2 regions of the Lysinibacillus sp. NPDC058147 genome follow, and region 2 is predicted to be linked to the other one. Evidence: predicted binding sites of a transcription regulator. Region 2 holds the regulator's gene; the other holds the start of a gene.
The links. The regulator Rex, encoded in region 2, represses fermentation and respiration genes when NADH is low (regulators of the CRP and FNR family bind a similar motif). The targets are predictions, from matches to a motif close to TTGTGAAATATTTCACAA.
Positions count from the first base shown of each region.

Region 1 (12,147 bases), on a different contig from region 2:
TCTCACCAGCACCAGCGCATTTCGGTGCTGAACCAAATACAAATACTACAGTAATCGATTTAGGTTATCCTGGTGTTCTGCCAGTACTAAATAAAAATGTTGTTGATTTCGCAATGCGTGCAGCACTTGCACTTAATATGGAAATCGAACAAGAAACAAAATTTGACCGTAAAAACTACTTCTATCCAGATAATCCGAAAGCTTATCAAATTTCTCAATTCGATAAGCCAATCGGTAAAAATGGCTGGATTGATATCGAGGTTGACGGCTATACAAAACGTATCGGTATTACGCGTCTTCATATGGAAGAAGATGCAGGGAAGCTTTCTCACGCTGGTGACCACTCTTTAGTTGACTTTAACCGTCAAGGTACACCACTTGTAGAAATCGTTTCTGAGCCAGATATCCGTACAGCAAACGAAGCGTATGCTTACCTAGAAAAATTAAAATCAATTATCCAATATACAGATGTATCTGACTGTAAAATGGAAGAAGGTTCACTACGTTGTGATGCCAACATTTCAATTCGTCCATACGGCCAAGAAGAATTTGGTACAAAGACAGAGCTTAAAAACCTTAACTCTTTCAACTATGTTCGCCGTGGGATTGAGCACGAGGAATTACGCCAAGCTGATGTCCTTCTTTCAGGTGGGGTAATTGATCAAGAAACTCGTCGCTTTGATGAAAAAACAGGTAAAACAATTCTTATGCGTGTGAAAGAAGGAACAGATGATTACCGCTACTTCCCAGAGCCAGATTTAGTTCGTCTATCGATCTCTGATGAATGGTTAGAGCGAGTAAAATCAGAAATTCCTGAACTTCCAGATGCTCGAAAAAAACGCTATGTTGATGAATTAGGCTTAACACCATATGATGCAGGGGTTCTTGTTATTTCAAAAGAAATCTCAGACTTCTTCGAGGCTATGGTAGTTAAAGGTGCAGATCCAAAGCTTTCAGCAAACTGGCTTATGGGTGATGTTTCTGCATACCTAAATGCAGAACAAAAAGACCTTAAAGATACTGCATTAACGCCAGAAAACCTTGCAGAAATGGTGAAGTTAATCACTGACGGTACAATTTCTTCTAAAATCGGTAAAAAAGTATTTACTGAATTAGTAGAAAAAGGCGGTTCCGCAGCAGAAATCGTTAAAGCAAAAGGTTTAGTTCAAATTTCTGATGAAGGTGCATTACTTGCTATCGTTACAGAAGTTCTAGACAACAATGCACAATCAATCGAAGACTTTAAAAACGGTAAGGATCGCGCTATCGGCTTCTTAGTTGGCCAAATTATGAAAGCTACTAAAGGTCAAGCGAACCCACCAATGGTCAACAAATTATTACAACAAGAGATTGCAAAACGTTAATTGCAATTGCAATAGAAGGCCAAGAGAGCAAATTCGTTTTCTTGGCTTTTTATTTTAAAAATGAATACATACAAAAGGCTCTTTGGGGTATCTCTACAAGATAAATACCTTGACAAGCAAAGTGTCAAAAGGCAGTTCAAAGGGTCAGATGCGATATTTTATTTATGATGATATGACTAAAAAATACCAAATTAGCACTTAATAGTTGTCTTCAAAGAGTATTCATAGCAAAATATAATATAGAACATGATATAACTTTAGGAGGTCAATCAATGAAAACTGAACAACAATATTTCGATGATGCGATTTCGATTCAACAATATATGGATAATATGACGACGTTAAAAGAGGAGAGCTTCCGTATTTATGATGGCTTCGAAGTGCCATTAAACGATGGCTTTATCGAGCTACTGAAGGACAAGAAACCAAAAATTTTAACAATTACTGAGGATTGGTGCGGAGACGCAATGTTAAACAATCCAATTATTCGCCGGGTTGCAGAGGCAGCAGGTTTAGAAATGCGCGCAGTACTTCGCGATGCTGATACAGATTTAATTGATCGCTATTTAACAAACGGTGGCCGTGCAATTCCGGTTTATGTTTTATTAGATGAAACTGGTCAGGTTGTTGGAAAATGGGGTCCGCGTGCACCAGAATTACAGGAACTAGTAGTGAGTAAACGAGCTACTTTACCGGATAAAGAAGATCCTACATTTGAAGATGCACAAAAAGCGCTATATGCAGAAATTCGTGAAGAGAATATTACGAATAAATCATATTGGACATTTGTTTATGAGGATTTTAAAAAGCAAGTAACAGCTGCATTGCAATAATTGCAAATCCTAAGGCTACATGTCAGAGAATGAGGACGAGCCTTGTTTTTGTTGATTATTGGAAGCTTAATGCAACATTTAAACGAATAATTCGTTGAAAGAAATAGAATCTTATGAAGCAGGAAGGTATGTTATGAAACGAGCAAGAATCATTTATAATCCTACATCTGGGCGTGAAGCGTTTAAAAAGCATCTACCAGAAGTACTGGCAAAATTAGAGGTAGCAGGCTATGAGACATCTTGTCACGCAACAACTTGTGAAGGCGATGCAACCATTGCAGCAAAAAATGCAGTTGAACGTGGCTTTGATATAATCATTGCAGTTGGTGGAGATGGCACATTAAATGAAGTTGTTTCAGGTGTGAGTTCATTTGAGAACCGCCCGAAAGTAGGGTTAATTCCGATGGGCACAACGAATGACTTTGCCCGTGCCGTGCATATTCCCCGAAATATTGAAGCTGCCGTTGACATCATTATTAAAGGTGAAACGTTGCCGGTTGATGTTGGTTTATTAAATGGGGAACGCTATTTCATCAATATTGCCGCTGGCGGACGTATTACAGAGTTAACTTACGAAGTGCCGAGTAAAATGAAAACAATGCTAGGACAGCTAGCTTATTACGTAAAAGCAGTAGAAATGATCCCGTCGATCAAAGCTTCTCATATGCGTATCGAATATGATGGCGAAGTGTTTGACGGGGATGCCATGATGTTTTTATGCGGCTTAACAAATTCAGTGGGTGGTTTTGAAAAGCTTGCACCCGACGCAAGTATTAATGATGGCTACTTTACTTTATTAGTATTGAAAAAAGTAAGCCTGCCTGAATTTATTCAGCTTGCCGCAATGGCATTAAGAGGCGAGCATTTGAATGATGATCGTGTGATTTATAAAAAGGCAAGTGTCGTAAAAGTATCTACTGAAGATGAAATACATTTAAACTTAGATGGTGAGTATGGTGGAGATGCACCTGCTACATTTGAAAACTTAAAGCGTCATATTGAAATTTTTGTTCCACTAGAAGATATTCGTGAGGAAGACCGTATTTAATGAAATATTAGAACAGGGCGCTCTCAATTTAGGAGGGTGCCTTGTTTTGTGGGCAAAATCGGTAAAAGCCCCATATATAGAGCTAAATATTCCCCTATAATTGGTATTGTGAATGAATTAAGAAAAATGTTTGGCAAATGTGAGTATAATACTTGAACAAAATTTGAAACCTTTATAATAGGCCGAAATTCCGGTCCATTATAAAGGTTTTTTTCGTTGCAATAGTGGAAAATGGGGTATAGATAAGGGAAAGGAAGTGTTGCCTTTGTATAAGTCACAGGAAAGAAAGCTCATTTGGCTAAGCTTTGGTGTTGCAATTATTATGCTACTTTCCATACTTGGAAGAATATTTGGAGGTTAGGGGGGCAATGAAATGGTGAATGAATCAGCAGTCTTTTGGAGTAGAGCATTAACGGAGCTAACTTTATCGTTCCATATTATTTATGCAACGATTGGTGTTGGTGTCCCATTAATGATTATGATCGCACAATGGACTGGGTATAAAAAGAATGATGAACACTATATTTTAATGGCAAGACGTTGGGCACGAGGTTTTGTTATTACAGTTGCAGTCGGTGTTGTTACAGGGACAGCAATTGGCTTACAGTTGTCTTTACTATGGCCGAATTTTATGCAGCTTGCCGGTCAGACAATTGCTTTACCACTTTTTATGGAAACGTTTGCGTTTTTCTTTGAAGCCATCTTTCTAGGCATCTACCTATATACTTGGGATCGCTTCGATAGTCAGAAGAAGCATATGCTACTGTTAATTCCAGTAGCTGTCGGCGCTTCGATGTCAGCTGTGTTTATAACAATTGTCAATGCGTTTATGAACGCGCCACAAGGTTTTGATATTGTGGACGGACAGCTTGTGAATATTCAACCTTTTTTAGCAATGTTTAATCCAGCAATGCCGACAAAGGTAGCGCATGTTCTCGTTACAGCTTATATGACGTCCGCATTTGTGTTAGCGTCTATTGCAGGATACCGATTACTTAGAGGTTCTAAGCATGTATACCATAAAAAATCTTTATACTTACTTATGAAGATTGGTCTGATTTTCTCCATTGCAGCAGCGATTATTGGAGACTTTTCAGGTAAGTATTTAGCTGAATATCAGCCAGAAAAACTAGCTGCAGCTGAGTGGCATTTTGAAACTGGAGATAAAGCTTCCCTAATACTACTAGGTGTATTAGATGGTGAAGAAGTTAAATATGCTATTAAAGTACCTTATGCTTTGAGTATTTTAGCACATAATAATCCAAATGCAGAGGTAATTGGCTTAGATCAATTTGCTAAAGAAGATCGACCACCTCTATATATTCATTACCTCTTTGATCTCATGGTGTTTATTGGCATGTTTATGGCATTAGTTTCACTGCTTTATGTATGCGGGAAAGCACGTGATTGGCAGTTTATTCATAGACGTTGGTTTAGATGGATTGTTGTTGCAGGTGGACCACTTTCCATTATTGCGATTGAAGCAGGATGGTGGCTTGCTGAAGTTGGACGACAGCCTTGGATCTTATATGGATTAATGCGAACACCAGAAGGGGCCACAACGAGTGACCATGTGGATTTAATGATGCTATTATTTACAGGTGTGTATGCAGTATTAGCAGTAGGAAGTATAGTGGTTTTAATTCGTATGTTCAAAAAGAATCCAATTGAGCGAGAAATAGAAGATCGCCATGCTGAAAAAGGCGGTGACATCTTATGACATTAGAGATTTTAGGTATTTCAGTTTTATGGATTTTCCTATTTGGCTATGTCATTGTAGCTTCAATCGATTTTGGGGCAGGCTTTTTTAATGCCTACAGCCTACTCATCGGAAAAAATCATATTTTAACGAATATTATTAAGCGTTATTTATCACCTGTTTGGGAAGTAACCAATGTCTTTTTAGTATTCTTCTTTGTGGGGATTGTTGGATTTTTCCCACAAACAGCTTTCTACTATGGAACCATTTTACTTGTCCCAGTTAGTATTTCGCTAGTGCTCCTTGCAATACGAGGCTCCTACTATGCATTTGAATCATATGGCGCACGTGGACATATTGGTTACACGTTGACGTATGGTATAGCAGGTTTACTTATTCCAGCTTCACTTTCAGTTGTATTCGCGATTGCTGCTGGTGGCTATGTTGATATTATTGATGGGCAACCTGTCTTGAACTATTGGACGTTGTATACGAGCCCGTTTGCTTGGAGTATTGTCGTGTTGAGCATCGCAGCAGTACTTTATATTTCAGCCGTGTTTTTAACTTGGTACGCTCACAAAGCGAAAGATAAACAAGCAACAAATTTAATGCGAAAATACGCACTTGCTTGGGCGTTGCCTTTAATGGTGAGTGCGCTCGGCATTATGTACGAAATGAAGTTTATCAACCCTGAAATTTATGATCACATGGTTAATTTATGGTGGATGTTTGCCATATCAGCTGTGCTGTTTATTATTACTGTAGTGTTAATATGGATGAGGAAAAATTACGGTCTTGCGGTTAGTTTATTAATCGCCCAATTCGCAGTGGCGTTTTTTGCATATGGTATCGCGCAATATCCATATTTACTGTATCCGTATTTAACAATTTACGATAGCTTTACAAGTACACAAATGGCGATTGCACTCGTCATTGCGTTTATTTTAGGACTTTGTTTGCTTATTCCATCACTGTTCTTGTTGTTGAAATTATTCCTTTTCAACAAGAATTATGTGACAGGAAAAGAAGACAATCACGCATAGGAGGGATACAACTATGACAAGTTTTTTAATTTTTTATGCGCCATTTATAGTCGTCATCCTAGGTATAGTCGCTACTTTCTGGTGGGCACCTAGAGATTACCACACAGTGAGGAAAGAGGAAAAGAGTCGCGAATAGCGGCTCTTTTTTCTACTCGTGTAAAGGGGAAGGTGTATTTGTTAGGGTATTCGGGTAAGCAGAGCAGATTACTTTTTGATCAGTTTGGAGTGAGAGCGAATCATCTTTGGCGCAAACTGAGCAGTTTGGAATGAAAGTGGATCACTTTTTGGTCTAACCTGAGCAGTTTGGAGTGAAAGCGGATCACTTTTTGGTCTAACCCGAGCAGTTTGGGAGGAGAGCGGATCACTTTTTGGTCTAACCTGAGCAGTTTGTGAGGAGAGCGGATCACTTTTTGGTCTAACCTGAGCAGTTTGGGAGGAAAGCGGATCACTTTTTGGTCTAACCCGAGCAGTTTGGGAGGAAAGCGGATCACTTTTTGGTCTAACCTGAGCAGTTTGGAGTGAAAGCGGATCACTTTTTGGTCTAACCCGATCAGTTTGGGAGGAAAGCGGATCACTTTTTGGTCTAACCTGAGCAGTTTGGAGTGAAAGCGGATCACTTTTTGGTCTATCCCGAGCAGTTTGGGAGGAGAGCGGATCACTTTTTGGTCAACCCGAGCAGTTTGGAATGAAAGTGGATCACTTTTTGGTCTAACCTGAGCAGTTTGGAGTGAAAGCGGATCCCATTCTTGGCCTACCCGAGCAGTTTGAGAGCAGACCCGATCATTTCCTCAACACACCCGAGCAGTTAATATTAAGCCTTGTTCTTTTTTCATCCGCCACAACATGCTACAATAAAGAGATTGAAATGGAGGATGTACGAATGTCAGCACCCGTGAAAAAGAATGACCGACTAACAGTTTATATAGAAGATTTAACGCATGATGGCAATGGCGTCGCAAAGGTCGATGGCTATCCATTATTTATCCAAGGTGCACTTCCTAATGAAACGGCGGAAGTACATGTTTTAAAAACATTAAAAAATTACGGCTTTGCGAAGGTTCTAGAAATTCTAAAACCATCACCAGATCGAGTAGATGCGCCTTGTGAATATTTCAAGCAATGTGGCGGCTGCCAATTACAGCATCTATCTTATGAAGGGCAATTAAAATGGAAAGAAAACATGGTACGTAATGTCATGCAGCGCATTGGTAAAATTGATGCACCTGTTTTACCCGTGAAAGGCATGGAAGAGCCTTGGCATTACCGTAATAAAGCACAAATACCTTTCTCTTCAAATGAAGCAGGACAAGCAATTGCAGGCTTCTATAAAACGAAGTCTCATAGCATTGTGGATATGGAGCGTTGTTTAATTCAGACAGGGGAAGCGGACGCTATTCTTGTAGGTTTGAAAAAGGAATTAGCAGCAATCGGTATTCGACCATATAACGAGGAAACACATGAGGGAATGCTACGTCATGTAGTCATTCGTAAAGCACGAGCAACTGGTGAAGTTATGGTTGTTCTTGTAACTAAAAAGAAAAAATTCCCGCAAAAAGAAGCTACTGTTGCGACAATCCAGAGGCTTGTCCCGAATGTAACGTCCATTATGCAAAACGTTAACAGCGACAAAACGAACGTTATTTTCGGTGATGAAACTGTAAGCCTGTGGGGCAAAGACGTTATTATTGATACGATTGGCGATGTGCGCTTTGAAATTTCAGCTCGTTCATTTTATCAAGTAAATCCTCAGCAAACGGAAGTTCTATACAAACAAGCATTAGACTACGCTGACCTGCAGGGTGATGAACGAGTAATTGATGCTTACTGTGGTATAGGGACAATTTCATTATTCCTTGCACAAAAAGCAAAGGCTGTTATGGGTGTTGAAATTGTACCGCAAGCTATTGAAGATGCGAAGCGCAATGCAGAATTAAATGGTTTTACTAATACGTATTTTGAGGCAGGCCCAGCAGAGGAAGTAATTCCACGCTGGTATAAGGAAGGCAAAGAAGCGGATGTTTTAGTAGTAGACCCACCACGAAAAGGTTGTGACGAAGCACTTCTAAAGACAATTTTAGAGCAACGTCCTAAGCGCGTTGTTTATGTGTCCTGTAATCCAGCTACATTAGCACGTGACCTTAGAATTTTGGAGGATGGGGGCTATCAAACGCAAGAGATTCAGCCTGTAGACATGTTCCCGCATTCGACACATTGTGAAGCGGTAGCGTTGTTGGAGTTGGGATAATAGAAAAAGCAGCTGATATAGAAAAAATCTATACCATCTGCTTTTTTGCGATTTTCGTTAATGTACTTGTGTTTGATAATAAGTCATTTAGCGTGATATAAGTGTAAAAGAAGTGGAACATTTGGCTTTATATTATTTGACCAAGAGTTTGAAGATGTATCGATAGTGAGAGGAATTGAGTTTTAAATGATAGATAATTTTTGGCGTGATTTACCACGACCATTTTTTGTACTTGCACCAATGGAAGATGTGACAGATGTTGTTTTTCGTCACGTAGTAAGTGAAGCGGGTCGACCGGATGTATTTTTCACAGAGTTTACTAACTCAGATAGCTATTGTCATCCAGAGGGCATGAAAAGTGTGCGTGGCCGTTTGATTTTTACAGAAGATGAACAGCCTATGGTGGCACATATTTGGGGGGATAATCCCGAATATTTCCGTCAAATGAGTATTGGCATGGCAGAGCTAGGATTTAAAGGCATCGATATTAATATGGGCTGTCCTGTACCGAATGTGGCATCGAGAGGAAAAGGGAGTGGCCTTATTTTGCGTCCAGACGTTGCGGCAGAACTTATTCAAGCAGCAAAAGCGGGCGGACTGCCTGTCAGCGTGAAAACACGACTTGGCTTTAAAGAGGTAAATGAGTGGGAGGAGTGGCTTACGCATATTTTAAAACAGGATATTGCGAATCTTTCTATTCATTTACGTACAAGAAAGGAAATGAGCCAAGTAGATGCGCATTGGGAGCTAATTCCGGAAATCAAAAAATTACGTGACCGTATCGCACCAAATACGTTACTAACAATCAATGGAGACATTCCTGACCGTCAAACTGGGCAGCAGCTCGCTGAACAATATGGCATTGATGGCGTTATGATTGGGCGAGGTATTTTTAAAAATCCTTTTGCCTTTGAAAAAGAGCCAAAAGAGCATAGCAGTAAAGAGTACCTTGATCTTTTAAGACTGCAGCTTGATCTTCAAGATCAATATGCGGAGGTACTGCCACGTTCAATCTCGGGGCTGCATCGCTTTTTCAAAATTTATGTCAAAGGGTTCCGTGGAGCTGGTGAATTAAGAAATCAATTGATGAACACGAAGTCAACAGATGAAGTGCGTGTATTGCTTGATAACTTCGAATCAAACAATGTGGATTGACGAAGGACGGTAAATAGACAAGAGGGGCAATGAACCCCTCTTTTTTGTTGCCTAATTCAGTTTTGTAAAGTATCTTATCTCTTCTTTATCCGTATAAAAGCCAACAGATTCGTATAGAGTTAAGGCTGATTTATTTGTAGTTAATACCATGAGAGTAGCTTTTTGTAGCTGATGAGACTTAAGATATTTCAAAGCCTGTGTAAGCGAAAACTTGGCAATCCCGCGCTTCCTCCATGGTTCACGGACAAAAACGTCCTCTATTACACCGTAATCTTCTTCTTGCCATGTCATCAGTCCGCCAACAATAGTGTCTGTTTGACGTATGACCATGGATGTCCAAAGCTTGTTATTCTTGTATTCAGTTAGCCTATTAAGACCAAGGGGAGTGTCAGGCCAAATTTCAGCCTCTATATCAAGATAATCATTTTCTTCGCTGGATGTCTCCATGTTCCAGTATGAGAATTGAAACTCTTCTTGTAGTTTTAAATCATAAATCGGTGTATTCAAATCTCGATTCATGCGATATAAACTATTCAGAGGAAGGTATCCTTTTTGAACAAAAAACTGATTGTTAGCTGTTTCTTCTGAATCATTACCAACACAAAGTATTGTTCCGTATTCTTTAGGCAAAGTGTCCTTTAATTGCTTTGCTCTTGTGAAAAGATATTGATAGACTTTGTCGAGCAAAGCCATGTCATGTTCTCTTTCAGAAATGGTTTTAAGATTAACGTATATGGAGTGATTGTTTTCTTTTGAACGACCAGGAGGTACAACGTTAATAATGCTAACTTGCCCCTTTGCGACCATCTTCCCATCTTCAAATGCGCAGTAAACGTTACTCCAATTATCTTCGTCCCCGACCCACCAAAATGTCGCGTTCTCTTTTGCTGTTATGGATCGGTACAACTCGCCAAGTAAAGGCATATCTCCTTGTTCGAAGTTTCGAATGAAAATTTCTGTTGATGATTGGCTCAAAATAATACTCCTCTCATTAGTAGAGAATTTCGCAATTTAGAAGATTACTATGCGAGTTCCCTGTATAAATACTATTTAATATTTTATGCTATAAAATGGTATTATATGTAACAGGGTATTTTGTGTTCCTAAGTTTGATTCTTTAAATAACTCTTTCTAAAATAGTGTTACCCATTGCCTAAAAGGAGAACTAACTATATACAAACTTATGCTTATTCAAGAGAACTTTGAGCGCTATGGGGATACTGTTGTATAGCCTGAAGAATTTTTGAATAGAGAGGAAAATGAAGACTCATATCTCAACTTTTTAAGTGCTGGGGTAATTTTTTTAACTATAAAGCATTGCCTTTTCAATCATAATCTTATAGAATGTAGAACGATATAAATGAACGAAATAAATTTCCTTTAATGCGGTCCAGAGAGGCTGAAAAGGGCTACATGATATTTTTTAAGCTAACAATATCTTTGTTTTCGCACGCCCTTTTTGTCCTCTGTGACAAAAGGGCTTTTATTTTGCTAATTAATATCTCTTTTAAAGGAAGTCCTGTGAGGCTTCAAAAGAGAATGGAAAAGAATTGTGATATCCATTCCCTCAAATAGGCTAGAAGAGTTTTTAACTAACAAGAAACTGGAGGATCGTAAGAATGGATTATCGTAAGAAAACAGTGGTCGCGTCAGTAGCTGGTTTAACGTTGGAAGGAATGGACATTATGTTTATTTCCTTTGCGATGACAATGATTATTTCGGAATTTAACATTGATTTTGCAACGGGTGGACTGATTTCTTCCATAACGAATATAGGCATGCTGTTAGGCGGTATTATTTTTGGAGTTTTAGCTGATAAGTATGGACGAGTAAAAGTATTTACTTATACCGTCTTGTTGTTTGCGCTCGGTACAGCTTTAACTGGATTGGCAACAAATATTGAACAAATTTATATTTATAGATTTATCGCTGGTCTTGGTGCAGGGGGCGAATACGGTATTGGTATGGCTCTTGTTGCCGAGGCTTGGCCGAAGAATAAGCAAGGAAGAGCCTCTTCATATGTAAGTGTAGGTGCTCAATACGGAGTTATTTTAGCAGCGTTACTAAGTGCAGTTATTCTTCCAACTTTAGGATGGAGGGCTTTATTCTTTGTCGGTGTGTTACCTGTCATTTTCGCATTCATTGTGCGAAAAAATCTTGAGGAATCACCAGAGTGGGTGGCTTCTCAGAAAAATAAAAAAATCAACAAGAAACATGAAAAAGGGAAGTTAGCGCAATTATTTGAAACGCCTCGAACTTCGATGACGACAATTTCATTAATCGTTATGGCAACTGTTCAAATTGCTGGTTACAATGGCTTAATGATTTGGTTACCATCTATGCTGCAGCAATCTCAAGGTTTATCAGTTTCAAGCTCGGCACTTTGGACAATTAGTACAGCAGTTGGCATGATTATTGGGATGCTAACGTTTGGACGATTTATGGATCAATATGGTGCAAAGCGTGCTTTCGGAATCTTTTTACTTGCCTCTGCATGTGCAGTGTTTTTATACTCTTATGCCACAGGAAGTGTTGCAATTTTATTAGGTGGTGCGATTGTTGGCTTCTTCTCAAATGGCATGTTCGCAGGGTATGGAGCTTTAATTAGCAGCTTCTATCCGGTGCAAATTCGGAGTACAGCAACAAACACGATTTTTAACTTCGGTAGAGCAATTGGAGGATTTTCACCAATCTTTGTCGGCTATATTCTTCAAAGTTATGATATGACGGTCGTTATGATCTATTTAGCAGCCTTATATT
Region 1 covers NZ_JBHVUJ010000009.1:83,039-95,185, reverse strand. The annotation lists gene gatB (Asp-tRNA(Asn)/Glu-tRNA(Gln) amidotransferase subunit GatB) at 1-1,364, shown strand, start outside; gene ACFVT8_RS21125 (thioredoxin family protein) at 1,637-2,197, shown strand; gene ACFVT8_RS21120 (diacylglycerol kinase) at 2,331-3,245, shown strand; gene ACFVT8_RS21115 (cytochrome ubiquinol oxidase subunit I) at 3,619-4,965, shown strand; gene ACFVT8_RS21110 (cytochrome d ubiquinol oxidase subunit II) at 4,962-5,987, shown strand; gene cydS (cytochrome bd oxidase small subunit CydS family protein) at 6,001-6,123, shown strand; gene ACFVT8_RS21100 (hypothetical protein) at 6,224-6,646, opposite strand; gene rlmD (23S rRNA (uracil(1939)-C(5))-methyltransferase RlmD) at 6,868-8,232, shown strand; gene ACFVT8_RS21090 (tRNA dihydrouridine synthase) at 8,419-9,387, shown strand; gene ACFVT8_RS21085 (GNAT family N-acetyltransferase) at 9,439-10,362, opposite strand; gene ACFVT8_RS21080 (MFS transporter) at 11,007-12,147, shown strand, end outside.
Region 1: the regulator Rex is predicted to act here: its motif matches at 3,352-3,369, upstream of ACFVT8_RS21115 (cytochrome ubiquinol oxidase subunit I).

Region 2 (12,147 bases):
ATGCTGGCTGTTTTTTATTAAAGTGATTATTAAAGCTAAAGCTGATAACAATGAAATAATATAGAGCAACTGCAAAATACTAGTTATTGTAGTTGCTCTTTTTCTATGTACTCTATTTAAAAATTAGCGTTTCAATGCTACTTCTTGCGGATTAAGTATCTAATAGTTTGTGGAATCTACTTAATTTACTTACAAATTTACAAATTCAATGCCCCCAAAATAGAGAATATAAAAATGAAAAAATTATAAAAAAATATTGCATATGCTATTTTTCTATGATATATTTATAAATGTCTTAAAGAGGTCCCGTGGTGTAGCGGTTAACATGCCTGCCTGTCACGCAGGAGATCGCCGGTTCGATCCCGGTCGGGACCGCCATTATAAACGATAATATAGTTCTTATGATGCTTTTAAATCATAAGGACTTTTTTTATTGTTAATATAAGGGAATTAGTGGATGTCGATAAAATTGGTACTATAATATTTGTTGGGGATTTTAGGTTATAGGTAATGCCCTAACATTCATACCTAAAGACGCGTTAGCAAAGATTCTAAGTTGTTTGTGTAAATAAACTGAAAAGGCATGCAGTCAGTTACCAGATCGCTTGAGGAAACAAGTAGAGCAATAAATTAAAGACTAATATTCAGGTTTTACTGGCAATTAATCCCTGTTCTAACCTTCATTGCTTTCGTTGAAATTGTCTGTACCGACGCTTAGCTTTTGATACAGATAATTACTACTCGTTAATATGCGTGACTATTTTATCGATGCCCCTTGTATGAAGAATTTGGAGGTGTTAGCATGCGAAAATATCTTTACATAAAACGACTGAATATAAGTTTACTTATAGGTGCTATTGTAATACTAGCAGGCTGTGGAGATCCTATTTTAAACATAGAGGAGTCTAATGCGTACCACTGGCAGAAAAATATGAATGAAGCAGAATTTGAAAAGCTAAAAGAAGGTATGTCATATATGGAAGTAGTAAAAATTGCAGGGGGAGCAGGAGAAATGGTAAAAAAAGATCAATACCGCTGGAATGATGAAATACTTATGACAAAAACCTATATAGTACGATTTAAAGATGATAAATTGATAAATAAAGAGATTATTGAGGCAAAAGGTCGTTAAACAAGAAAATAACACGTCTTCTATAAAAGAGGACGTGTTTTATCTTCATTTAGCACATGTTTTATAACGAAAGCAAAGCGTCAGCACAGATCTTTTTTGAAAATCGCTGGATGTTTTGAACATTTACGCTTGTTTCGGTAAACTAGAAGTAATGGAGCTAAGAGAGGAAAAAGAGATGATGTATGAAAAATTAATGAATTCACTTGATGATACTGAGAATTTTGCGTTGAAGCTAGCAAGCTTATTAGAAGCCCAGGATACAATTACATTAGAGGGTGATTTGGGTGCTGGTAAGACGACATTTACGAAAGCATTAGCGAAGGGACTTGGCGTGAAGAGAACGGTCAATAGCCCAACATTTACGATTGTAAAGCAATATGAGGGACGTTTACCATTTAATCATTTAGATGTTTATCGCTTAGCAGAAAGTGATGAGGATCTTGGATGGGACGAACTATTTTATGGTGATGCGGTATCAGTTGTCGAGTGGGCTCATTTGATTGAACAGGATTTACCGCAGGAGCGTCTTGGAATAGAAATTTACCGAATCGGAGAAAATCAACGACGATTTGTATTAACACCTCTTGGAAAGCGATATGAGGCATTATGTGAGGAGCTAATGAAATGATTTGGTTGGGAATTGAAACAGCGAATGCACCACTTTCTATTGCTGTAATAAGAGATGGAAAAGTGATCGCGGAGATTGTACAAAATATAAAATTAACGCATTCGGCAGGTGCTATGCCAGCCATTGAAGAAGTGCTAGCAAAGGCAGGTATTAAGCCAAGTGAGTTGGATGCGATTGCTGTATCAGAAGGACCTGGTTCTTATACCGGTGTACGAATAGGTGTGACGCTTGCTAAAACATTAGCATGGACATTGAAAAAGCCTTTAGTTGGAATATCTAGCTTAAAGTCATTGGCCGCAAATGCAGCACTATATGATGGGTTTATTTGTCCTATTTTTGATGCGCGAAGAGACAATGTCTATACGGCCGTTTATAGGGGCTGTGAGCTTGAAACAATTATAGAAGATTATCACGATCATATAGATGGCTTATTAGAGCGTTTACAGGCTTTAGAGGCACCGGTTTTATTTGTTGGAGCTGATGTAGAAGTTTTTTGGCATAAAATCGTAGAGGTGCTAGGTGATTATGCGCAGCGCATACCGTTTAGTAATGACTTACCACGAGCAAGTGAAACAGTCCGATTAGCGACGAAAGTAGAGCTACCAAGTGTGGATGCAGTTCATCATTTTGTCCCGCAATACAAACGTATTGCCGAGGCGGAGGCGAATTGGCTGAAGGAGCAAAAGGAGAAGACACATGAGTAGTAATGTAACATATCGTAAAATGGTATCTGAAGATGTCCCAGTAGTGTATGAAATTGAGCTTGCTACATTTCCTACACCATGGACGTTAGATTCTTTTTATTATGAAGTGCATGAAAATCAGTATGCACATTATGTGCTAGCTATAGATGAATATAATAACATTATCGGTTTTTGTGGAATGTGGATGGTTATAGACGCAGCGCAAATTACGAACGTTGCGGTTATAGAGATTGCTCGTGGTCGCGGAATTGGTGAAGGTTTAATGCAAGAGGCAATGCGTATTGCTAGAGATCATAGTATGGAAGTTATGAGTTTAGAGGTACGTGTAACGAATACAGTTGCTCAAAATCTTTATCGAAAACTTGATTTCCAAGATGGTGGCATACGTAAAGGCTATTATACAGATAACGGGGAGGATGCCCTTGTCATGTGGGTGAATTTATGATGGAAGATCGAATGATATTAGCAATAGAATCGAGCTGTGATGAAACAGCAGCAGCGATTATTCGAAATGGTTCTGAAATTGTTTCAAATGTGGTTGCATCACAAATAGAAAGTCATAAACGATTTGGTGGGGTTGTACCTGAAATTGCATCCCGACATCATGTTGAGCAAATTACAATGGTCATAGAAGAAGCATTAGCACAGGCAAATATGAAGCCGGCTGATTTAGATGCTGTGGCAGTTACTGAAGGCCCTGGTCTTGTAGGGGCGTTGTTAATTGGAATTAATGCCGCGAAGGCCTTTGCATTTGCTAATAATTTGCCAATTTTAGGTGTGCATCATATAGCTGGACATATATATGCTAATGCACTCGTGCAGCCGATGGAATTCCCATTATTAGCACTAGTTGTATCAGGTGGCCATACAGAGCTAGTTTATATGAAGGAACATGGCTCTTTTGAAGTCATTGGTGAGACAAGAGATGATGCAGCTGGTGAAGCTTATGATAAGGTTGCGCGTGTTTTAGGCTTACCGTATCCAGGTGGTCCACGTATTGACAAGCTAGCACACGAGGGGGATGAGGCTGTGACCTTCCCACGAGTGTGGTTAGAGGAAGATTCTTATGATTTTAGCTTTAGTGGTTTAAAATCAGCAGTTATTAATTATAAGCATAATATGGATCAGCGTGGAGAAGAGATTTCTCCGACTGCCGTAGCCAAAGGATTTCAGGATAGCGTGGTTGAAGTGTTAACAGCTAAAACATTACGGGCAGCACGTGAATATAAAGTGAAACAAGTTATTGCAGCTGGAGGTGTAGCGGCAAATAAAGGCTTACGAACATCACTTGAGTCTGTATTTGCGGAAGAAGGTATCCCGTTGTATGTACCGCCATTAAAGCTGTGTACAGATAATGCCGCGATGATAGGGGCAGCTGCAACGCCTATGTTTGAAGTAGGTATTCGAGGCAATTTATCAATGAACGGTCGCCCAGGAATGGAGTTGAAATCCTGGGTGTAATATAGAAAAGAGGTATTGTAGATATTAAATCTACAATACCTCTTTTTGCTTTTGTGAAAAAATTGTTGAGAAAACAATGGCTATAAGAAAATTTGAACACAATTAGTTGACAAATTTTTCAGAAAATTATCCACAGGTAAGATAGAAACAAAACACCGAACATCCGTACTTATGCACAAATTGTTGATAACTTGTGCATAACTTGTGATTATTCAATATATAGTAGCCTATTTTGCACAGAATGATGTGAATAAAATTTTTTTGAATTGTGGACAATGTGGAAAAGTCTGTTGATATGTTGGTATTACTAGATTTATAGTGTGCATAAAGTTGTGGGCATTTTTTGTCGAAAAATAGCACTTGACCAATATATATGAAAAATCAAGGCGAGTAAAGTAAAAAGCCATGCGACATGGCACATGGCTTTACAAGTTTTATCCCACCTCAAGAGGGATATTATAAAATAATATTTTCAAGTTCTTCACTTAGCTCAAGCCATTCCATTTCGAATAACTCATATTGTTCCTTAGCGGTTGATAATTCCTCTTGAAGCTCTGTAATTTTTTCGTGGTCTGTGAAAATTTCGGGATCGCAAAGAGCTTCTTCTAAGCGAGCTATTTCAAGATTTACTTGCTGCGTTTTCCCCTCTAGTTCCTCAAGTGTACGTCTAATTTGGCGCTCTCGTTTTTTAGCCTCTTTATCAATTTTAGAGGTAGAGATTTTCTCAGGTACATCAGCTTGTACTTGTGGTTGTGCAGCAGCTTTCATTTGAGCAATTTCTAATAGCTCTTGTTTCTTTTCAAGATAATAATCATAGTCACCTAAGTACTCAAAGGAACCATCGCCAGATAGTTCGATTACTTTAGTTGCGATTCGATTGATGAAATATCGGTCATGCGATACAAATAAGAGTGTTCCAGGATAATCGATCAATGCGTTTTCCAATATCTCTTTACTATCTAAGTCTAAGTGATTGGTAGGCTCATCGAGAATTAAAAGATTGGCTTTTTGCATCATTAATTTAGCTAATGCAAGTCTAGCCTTTTCTCCACCAGATAAAGACGATACGATTTTATCTACATCTTCTCCACTAAATAAGAAACGGCCAAGTACCGAGCGAATATCTTTTTCATTCATTAAAGGCCATTCATCCCATAGCTCTTTTAGTACACTTTTATTGCTCGACAGCTTTGCTTGCTCTTGATCAGAATAACCAATTTGAACATTCGTACCATAGCGAATTTCTCCGGAGAGTGGTAGCAAATCCTTTACGATGGTTTTTAATAAAGTTGATTTACCAACCCCGTTTGGTCCAACAAGTGCAATACGATCTTCTCGGAAAGTGCGTAATGTGATGCCGTTAGATATTTTCTTATCACTATAACCTATAGCTAAGTCATCAATAGATAATACATCGTTACCACTTTGGCGTTCAATTGTAAAACCGAATCTTGCTGATTTTTCATCACCCTCAGGGGATTCCATCCATTCTGTTCGTTCAAGCATTTTACGACGACTTTGTGCCATTTTTGTAGTAGAAGCACGAGCGATGTTTTTTTGAACAAATTCTTCAAGCTTGGCCTTCTCATCTTGCTGTCGTTCATAAAGCTTCAAATCACGCTCGTAATTTTTTGCTTTTTCATCTAAATAGGCACTATAATTGCCTGAATATTTTGTGACGCGATGACGAGAGACTTCGTAGACAATGGAAACAACCTGATCTAAGAAGTAGCGGTCATGGGAAACAATTAGAATAGCCCCTTCATAGCCTTTTAAATATGATTCCAACCAAGAGAGGGTTTCAATATCTAAATGGTTAGTAGGTTCATCGAGTATTAATAGGTCAGGTTTACTTAATAACAGCTTAGCAAGTGCTAACCGAGTTCGTTGGCCCCCTGATAGTGAGCTAATTGGCTTTTCATAATCATCAGGATAAAACTGCATGCCATGAAGCACAGAACGTGTATCAGACTCAAATTGATAGCCACCTGCATCCTTAAAATTATGTTGCAAATGATCGTATTCAGACATTATTTTTGAATATAAAGTAGGATTTTCATAAACAGTTGGGTCGGCCATTTGTTGTTCTAATGATCGGAGTGCTTGTTCTTGGGCAATAAGTGGCTCAAAAATTGTCATCATTTCATCCCAAATTGACAATGTTGAGTTTAATCCAGCATGCTGCTCTAAATATCCGATTTGTATACCTTTAGGGATAATAATATCGCCAGAGTCATATGACAGTTGACCAGCAATTATTTTAAGTAATGTGGACTTACCAGCACCGTTACGACCTACTAATGCAACGCGGTCACGATGTTGAACCTCTAATTTTACGCCACTCAAAATTTCATCTGCAATGAAGGATTTATATAGTTGATTGACTTGTAAAACAATCATTCTTGACACCTCAATTCTTCCTTAGTGTAATGGATGTACGATTTGCTTGCAATGTCGGTGCTTTACTTATTCCAAGCTGTCATGTAAGATTGAAACGATTTCTCTTTAGTTAGTGGCGTAAAAGCGCCATTAACTAAAGGGAAATACTCCAGTGAACATTATAAACTTAGAAATAGTTAATTAAGCGTGTATCATAAAAGATTTGATACATTATAAGGAGGAAAAAGTTTGAAACAAGAATTAAAAATTCCACAAGCCACTACGAAAAGACTTCCTCTTTACTATCGATTTATCCAAAACTTTGCACAAGAAGGCATGGAACGCATTTCTTCGAAGGAACTGAGTGAAGCGATGAAAATTGATTCTGCAACTATTCGCCGTGATTTTTCTTATTTTGGTGCTCTAGGGAAAAAGGGATATGGCTATGATGTGCAGCATCTCTTAAAATTTTTTAGTCAAACGCTCGATCAACATGAAGCGACAAAAGTAGCGTTAATTGGTGTAGGGAATTTAGGTAGTGCTTTATTAAAATATAATTTCCAAAAAAATCATAATACTCAAATCGTTGTGGCATTTGATTCAAAGGCCCCGAAGGAAGGGAAGATGATTAGCAATATTCCTGTTTTTCATCCTGATTTATTGGAAGAAAAATATGCAGAATACGGAGCGGAGCTTGCGATTTTAACAGTTTCACCACGCTCTGCACAGAAAATGGCTGATAGATTAGCGGCAATGAACGCAAAAGGAATTTTGAACTTTACGCCAGAGCGTATTACTGTACCAGATAAAATGCAACTTTTAACAATTGATTTGTCGGTAGAATTGCAAGCGCTCATTTATTTAATTCGTAATCAGGAAGTGTGATAATTGTACATACTTTAAGTATATCTAACAGTTTTTGTCAATAGAGGTATGTAGTGAAATGAGAGAGTGACGAAAAACTTTCACATATTATTAGTTAGCATAATGGCGAAATATGCGTTAAAATGATGGATATAAAGAGGAGGTGGCTGTAATGGGTGGTATTGGTCCTATGAGCCTCATTATTATCGGAATTGTCGCATTACTAATTTTTGGTCCTAAAAAGTTACCAGAGCTTGGGAAAGCATTTGGTTCAACATTACGTGAATTCAAAAATGCTACTAAAGGATTAGCCGACGAAGATGATGATGATAAGAAAAAGAAAGAACTAGATAAGTAAGTTAGGATGTTTGAGGAATGAATCCAAAAGATCTAACTGTCATTGAGCATATAGAAGAATTAAGAAAACGGCTTTTCATTGTTGCCGTTTTCTTTGTTCTCGCTATGGCTGGCGGCTTCTTTGTTGCAAAGCCGCTTGTTAAATACCTTCAAAGTACTGGAGCGAATTACAATATAGAGCTCCATGCGTTTGATGTAGTAACACCACTTGCAATTTATATCCAAGTAGTTTTTTTAATAGCATTTATCCTATCCTCACCGGTATTGATGTATCAATTGTGGGCTTTTATTAGCCCAGGACTTAGGGACGTAGAACGAAAAGCAACTTTAAGCTATATACCGTATTCGTTCTTATTGTTTTTAGCAGGGCTGTCTTTTTCATATTTTTTACTATTCCCTTATGTCATAAAGTTTATGATGAATTTATCAAACGATTTAGAAATTCAACAAACAATTGGCATACATGAATATTTTTCGTTTTTATTTAAGCTTACAATACCTTTTGGTTTCCTTTTCCAATTACCGATTGTAGTCTTGTTCTTTTCGCGTATTGGGATTTTATCTCCTGAGTTACTAATTCGTATTCGTAAGTATTCATACTTTGGTTTATTTGTATGTGCTGCACTAATCGCGCCACCTGAATTAGCCTCGCACTTAATGGTTTCAGTACCGTTATTTGTTCTTTATGAAATTAGCATTATGATTTCTCGTATTGGCTATAAGAAATACTTAAAATCAGAGGAAATGCGATTGAAAGAAGAACAAGAAGCTGAGCAAAAACGTCAGATAGAAGAGGCACTTGAACAGCAGAGACGTCAAATCGAAGAATTGAATCAACAATAATAGAAGCTCGATGCATATAGCATCGAGCTTTTTCGTCGTAATACATATATACATCCAACTAAAAATCAGTAGGAAGAAAAAACTCTCTGATTTTTATTGCATTTTTTCTAGTTGTTCAAGAAACTTTTGCAATGGTTCTGCATACAATTGTACAAGTGTCACAAAACCATTCAGCATGACATGGGCGATAATAGATGTCCAAATGCGTTTTGTTTTGTGATATAAGAAGGCAAAAATCAATCCACATATTGTATAAAGCAAGATATGAGAGAAGTCGAAATGAATAAGTGCAAAGAAAATGGCACTTACTATACCGGCTATCCAGAAATTAGTTGTTTGGACAAGCGATCCAAAAATAACACGGCGGAAGACGAACTCTTCTAATATTGGTCCAAAAACGACAATTGCCAATATCGCGATAGGAGCGCCTTTAGCAATAGCTACAATATCAGCTGTGTTTTGCGATCCACCTTGGATACCGAATATAGCCATTTCGATAGCTGCACCAATCATTTGGCCGATGAAAACTAAGAAGAAACCTATGATTCCCCACATAATTGATAGTGGAATAGTTTCTTTCTGTCCTTTATAAATATCCCAAAACGCTTTATCGCGAGATGTTATGATTAAGCTTAGAATTAATGCAATAGCAAAGCTAAGTGCAATATACCAGCCTTGCGTAAGCGGAGCAGCTTGCTCACTAGGTAAACCGGTTGTACTCATAATAAATTTGTGAAACGGTTGTGCCAGCCATTTACCTGATATTTGCATGAGGATATAAATCAGTAAAACATAAAGGGCTGTTTTTTTATGTTTAATTATTTTTTGAGAATCGTTCACAGTCAAAATCCTTTCCATTCATTATGCTATCTTTCTATTGTAGAGGAATATGGAAAGAAAACAAAATTTTTCGTAGTTCTGACTTGCAAAAAAAAGTGTGATTGATTATCATAATAATTGTGTTAGCACTCGTCCGTATAGAGTGCTAATAAATGTTCAAACATATATTTAATTAATAGGAGGTTGTTTCACTTGTTAAGACCACTAGGAGATCGTATTGTAATCGAACTAATCGAGGTAGAAGAAAAATCTGCATTCGGTATTGTACTGCCAGACTCTGCAAAAGAAAAACCGCAAGAAGGTAAAGTTGTAGCAGTTGGGACGGGTCGCATTTTAGAGAACGGACAACGTGTAGAGCTTGACGTAAAAGTTGACGACCGCATTATTTTCTCTAAATACTCTGGTACAGAAGTTAAATATGAAGGTAATGAATACCTAATTTTACGCGAAAGCGATATTCTTGCAATTATTGAATAAGTTAATACTTTTAAATTAAATGCCTTTAGTGATTGTCATAGATAAACAAATAGATGGCAATGACCGTATGGCGAAATTTCTATAAATATATTGTTGAAGCTTAACGAATATTCCATTTCAGGAGGGTAAATTCAAATGGCAAAAGATATTAAATTCTCAGAAGACGCTCGTTCATTAATGCTACAAGGTGTAGATAAATTAGCAAACGCAGTAAAAATTACTTTAGGGCCTAAAGGTCGTAACGTAGTTTTAGAAAAAAAATTCGGTTCACCACTTATTACAAATGATGGTGTAACAATTGCAAAAGAAATCGAGCTAGAAAATCCATACGAAAACATGGGGGCAAAATTAGTAGCAGAAGTTGCTTCTAAAACAAATGAAATCGCTGGTGACGGTACAACAACTGCAACAGTATTAGCGCAAGCAATTATTCGTGAAGGCTTAAAGAACGTAACAGCAGGTGCAAACCCTGTAGGCATTCGTAAAGGGATCGACAAAGCGGTTGCAGCAGCCCTTACAGAATTACACGCAATTTCTCGCCCAGTAAGCAACAAAGATGAAATCGCACAGGTTGCGGCAATCTCTGCTGCTGATGATGAAGTGGGGCAATTAATTGCAGAAGCAATGGAACGTGTTGGTAACGATGGTGTTATTACAATTGAAGAATCTAAAGGCTTCACAACTGAACTTGATGTAGTTGAAGGTATGCAGTTCGACCGCGGCTATGCATCACACTACATGGTAACAGATACAGATAAAATGGAAGCGGTATTAGATAACCCATACATTTTAATTACTGATAAAAAAATTACAAACATTCAAGAAGTATTACCATTATTAGAACAAGTGGTACAACAAGGTCGTCCACTGTTAATTATTGCTGAAGATGTTGAAGGCGAAGCTCTTGCAACACTTGTAGTAAACAAACTTCGCGGTACATTCAATGCTGTAGCGGTTAAAGCACCAGGATTTGGTGATCGTCGTAAAGCAATGCTAGAAGATATCGCAATTTTAACAGGTGGTCAAGTAATTACAGAAGAATTAGGCTTAGACCTTAAAACAGCTGATATTACATCACTTGGGCGTGCTGCAAAAGTGGTTGTTACAAAAGACAATACAACAATCGTAGAAGGTGTTGGCGGTGCAGATGCAATCGAAAGCCGTATTGGTCAAATCCGTGCTCAGCTTGCTGAAACAACTTCAGAATTCGATAAAGAAAAATTACAAGAACGCCTTGCAAAATTAGCAGGCGGTGTAGCAGTAATCAAAGTTGGTGCTGCGACAGAAACAGAACTAAAAGAACGCAAACTTCGCATTGAAGATGCTCTTAACTCAACTCGTGCGGCAGTTGAAGAAGGCATCGTATCAGGTGGTGGTACGGCACTTCTTAACGTATATGCAGCAGTTGAAAAAGTTGCAGAATCAGAAGAAGGCGACGTAGCAACTGGTGTGAAAATCGTTCTACGTGCTTTAGAAGAGCCAGTTCGTCAAATCGCAAACAACGCTGGTCTTGAAGGCTCAATTATCGTAGATCGCCTAAAACGCGAAGAAATCGGTGTAGGCTTCAACGCTGCAACAGGCGAATGGGTAAACATGATGGAAGCGGGCGTAGTAGATCCAGCGAAAGTAACTCGCTCAGCTCTACAAAACGCAGCATCTGTCGCAGCTTTATTCTTAACAACAGAAGCAGTTGTAGCAGACATTCCAGAAGCAGCTCCAGCTATGCCAGATATGTCTGGTATGGGTGGCATGGGCGGAATGATGTAATCTACGGCTCCAGCCAAAAAAAAACCACTTCTCAAAATTTGAGAAGTGGTTTTTTTTATGCTTTAGCGAGTAATTTTTAGTGAATCGCTGATAGAATATGGACAATCGCTGATAAACCTCTGACAATCGCTGATAAAGATAGCAAAATCGCTGATGAAATCCCAACAACCGCTGATAAAGGTAAAAAAACCTGCTAATAAAACTACGAAAAAGTAGCTTACAGTTATTCTATTTGCTTCAACCTAAAATCAGGAGAAATATAAGAGATAAGAGTATAATCCATTTCTTCTCCTCCTTTAGTTGATAATTGCACAAGTAAAGATTCTTCGGTATTAGTGGGTTGTATAGCACTTGTTTTTATAGTAATCACTTGAACACCGGTTCTTCTTGGATATCCAACAACGACCACCTGATTCCCCAATGTATAAACTGCTGTAATATCAGATTGGAACGCGACAATATATAAATCTAAATCTGTTTTATTTTGAAACATTGGAATCGTGAATCCCATATTTTGTTCAAAGTCGTACCATTCAGAAAGAGCAACATCGTAATTCGTAAATAGTCGATGCAGTGCATAATGAATTCTAGTTGGAACATAGCTCCATCGACCGATTGAGCTATGCCAATATTCTTCATAAGCGGGTCTCTTATAACCAGGATTATTGATGATAACTTCATAAGGAATAGTTGCG
Region 2 covers NZ_JBHVUJ010000013.1:113-12,259, forward strand. The annotation lists tRNA gene ACFVT8_RS22710 (tRNA-Asp) at 303-378, shown strand; gene ACFVT8_RS22715 (hypothetical protein) at 803-1,132, shown strand; gene tsaE (tRNA (adenosine(37)-N6)-threonylcarbamoyltransferase complex ATPase subunit type 1 TsaE) at 1,311-1,760, shown strand; gene tsaB (tRNA (adenosine(37)-N6)-threonylcarbamoyltransferase complex dimerization subunit type 1 TsaB) at 1,757-2,464, shown strand; gene rimI (ribosomal protein S18-alanine N-acetyltransferase) at 2,457-2,909, shown strand; gene tsaD (tRNA (adenosine(37)-N6)-threonylcarbamoyltransferase complex transferase subunit TsaD) at 2,909-3,925, shown strand; gene ACFVT8_RS22740 (ABC transporter ATP-binding protein) at 4,382-6,325, opposite strand; gene ACFVT8_RS22745 (redox-sensing transcriptional repressor Rex) at 6,554-7,189, shown strand; gene ACFVT8_RS22750 (twin-arginine translocase TatA/TatE family subunit) at 7,341-7,526, shown strand; gene tatC (twin-arginine translocase subunit TatC) at 7,544-8,368, shown strand; gene ACFVT8_RS22760 (CPBP family intramembrane glutamic endopeptidase) at 8,462-9,226, opposite strand; gene groES (co-chaperone GroES) at 9,401-9,685, shown strand; gene groL (chaperonin GroEL) at 9,821-11,452, shown strand; gene ACFVT8_RS22775 (hypothetical protein) at 11,676-12,147, opposite strand, start outside.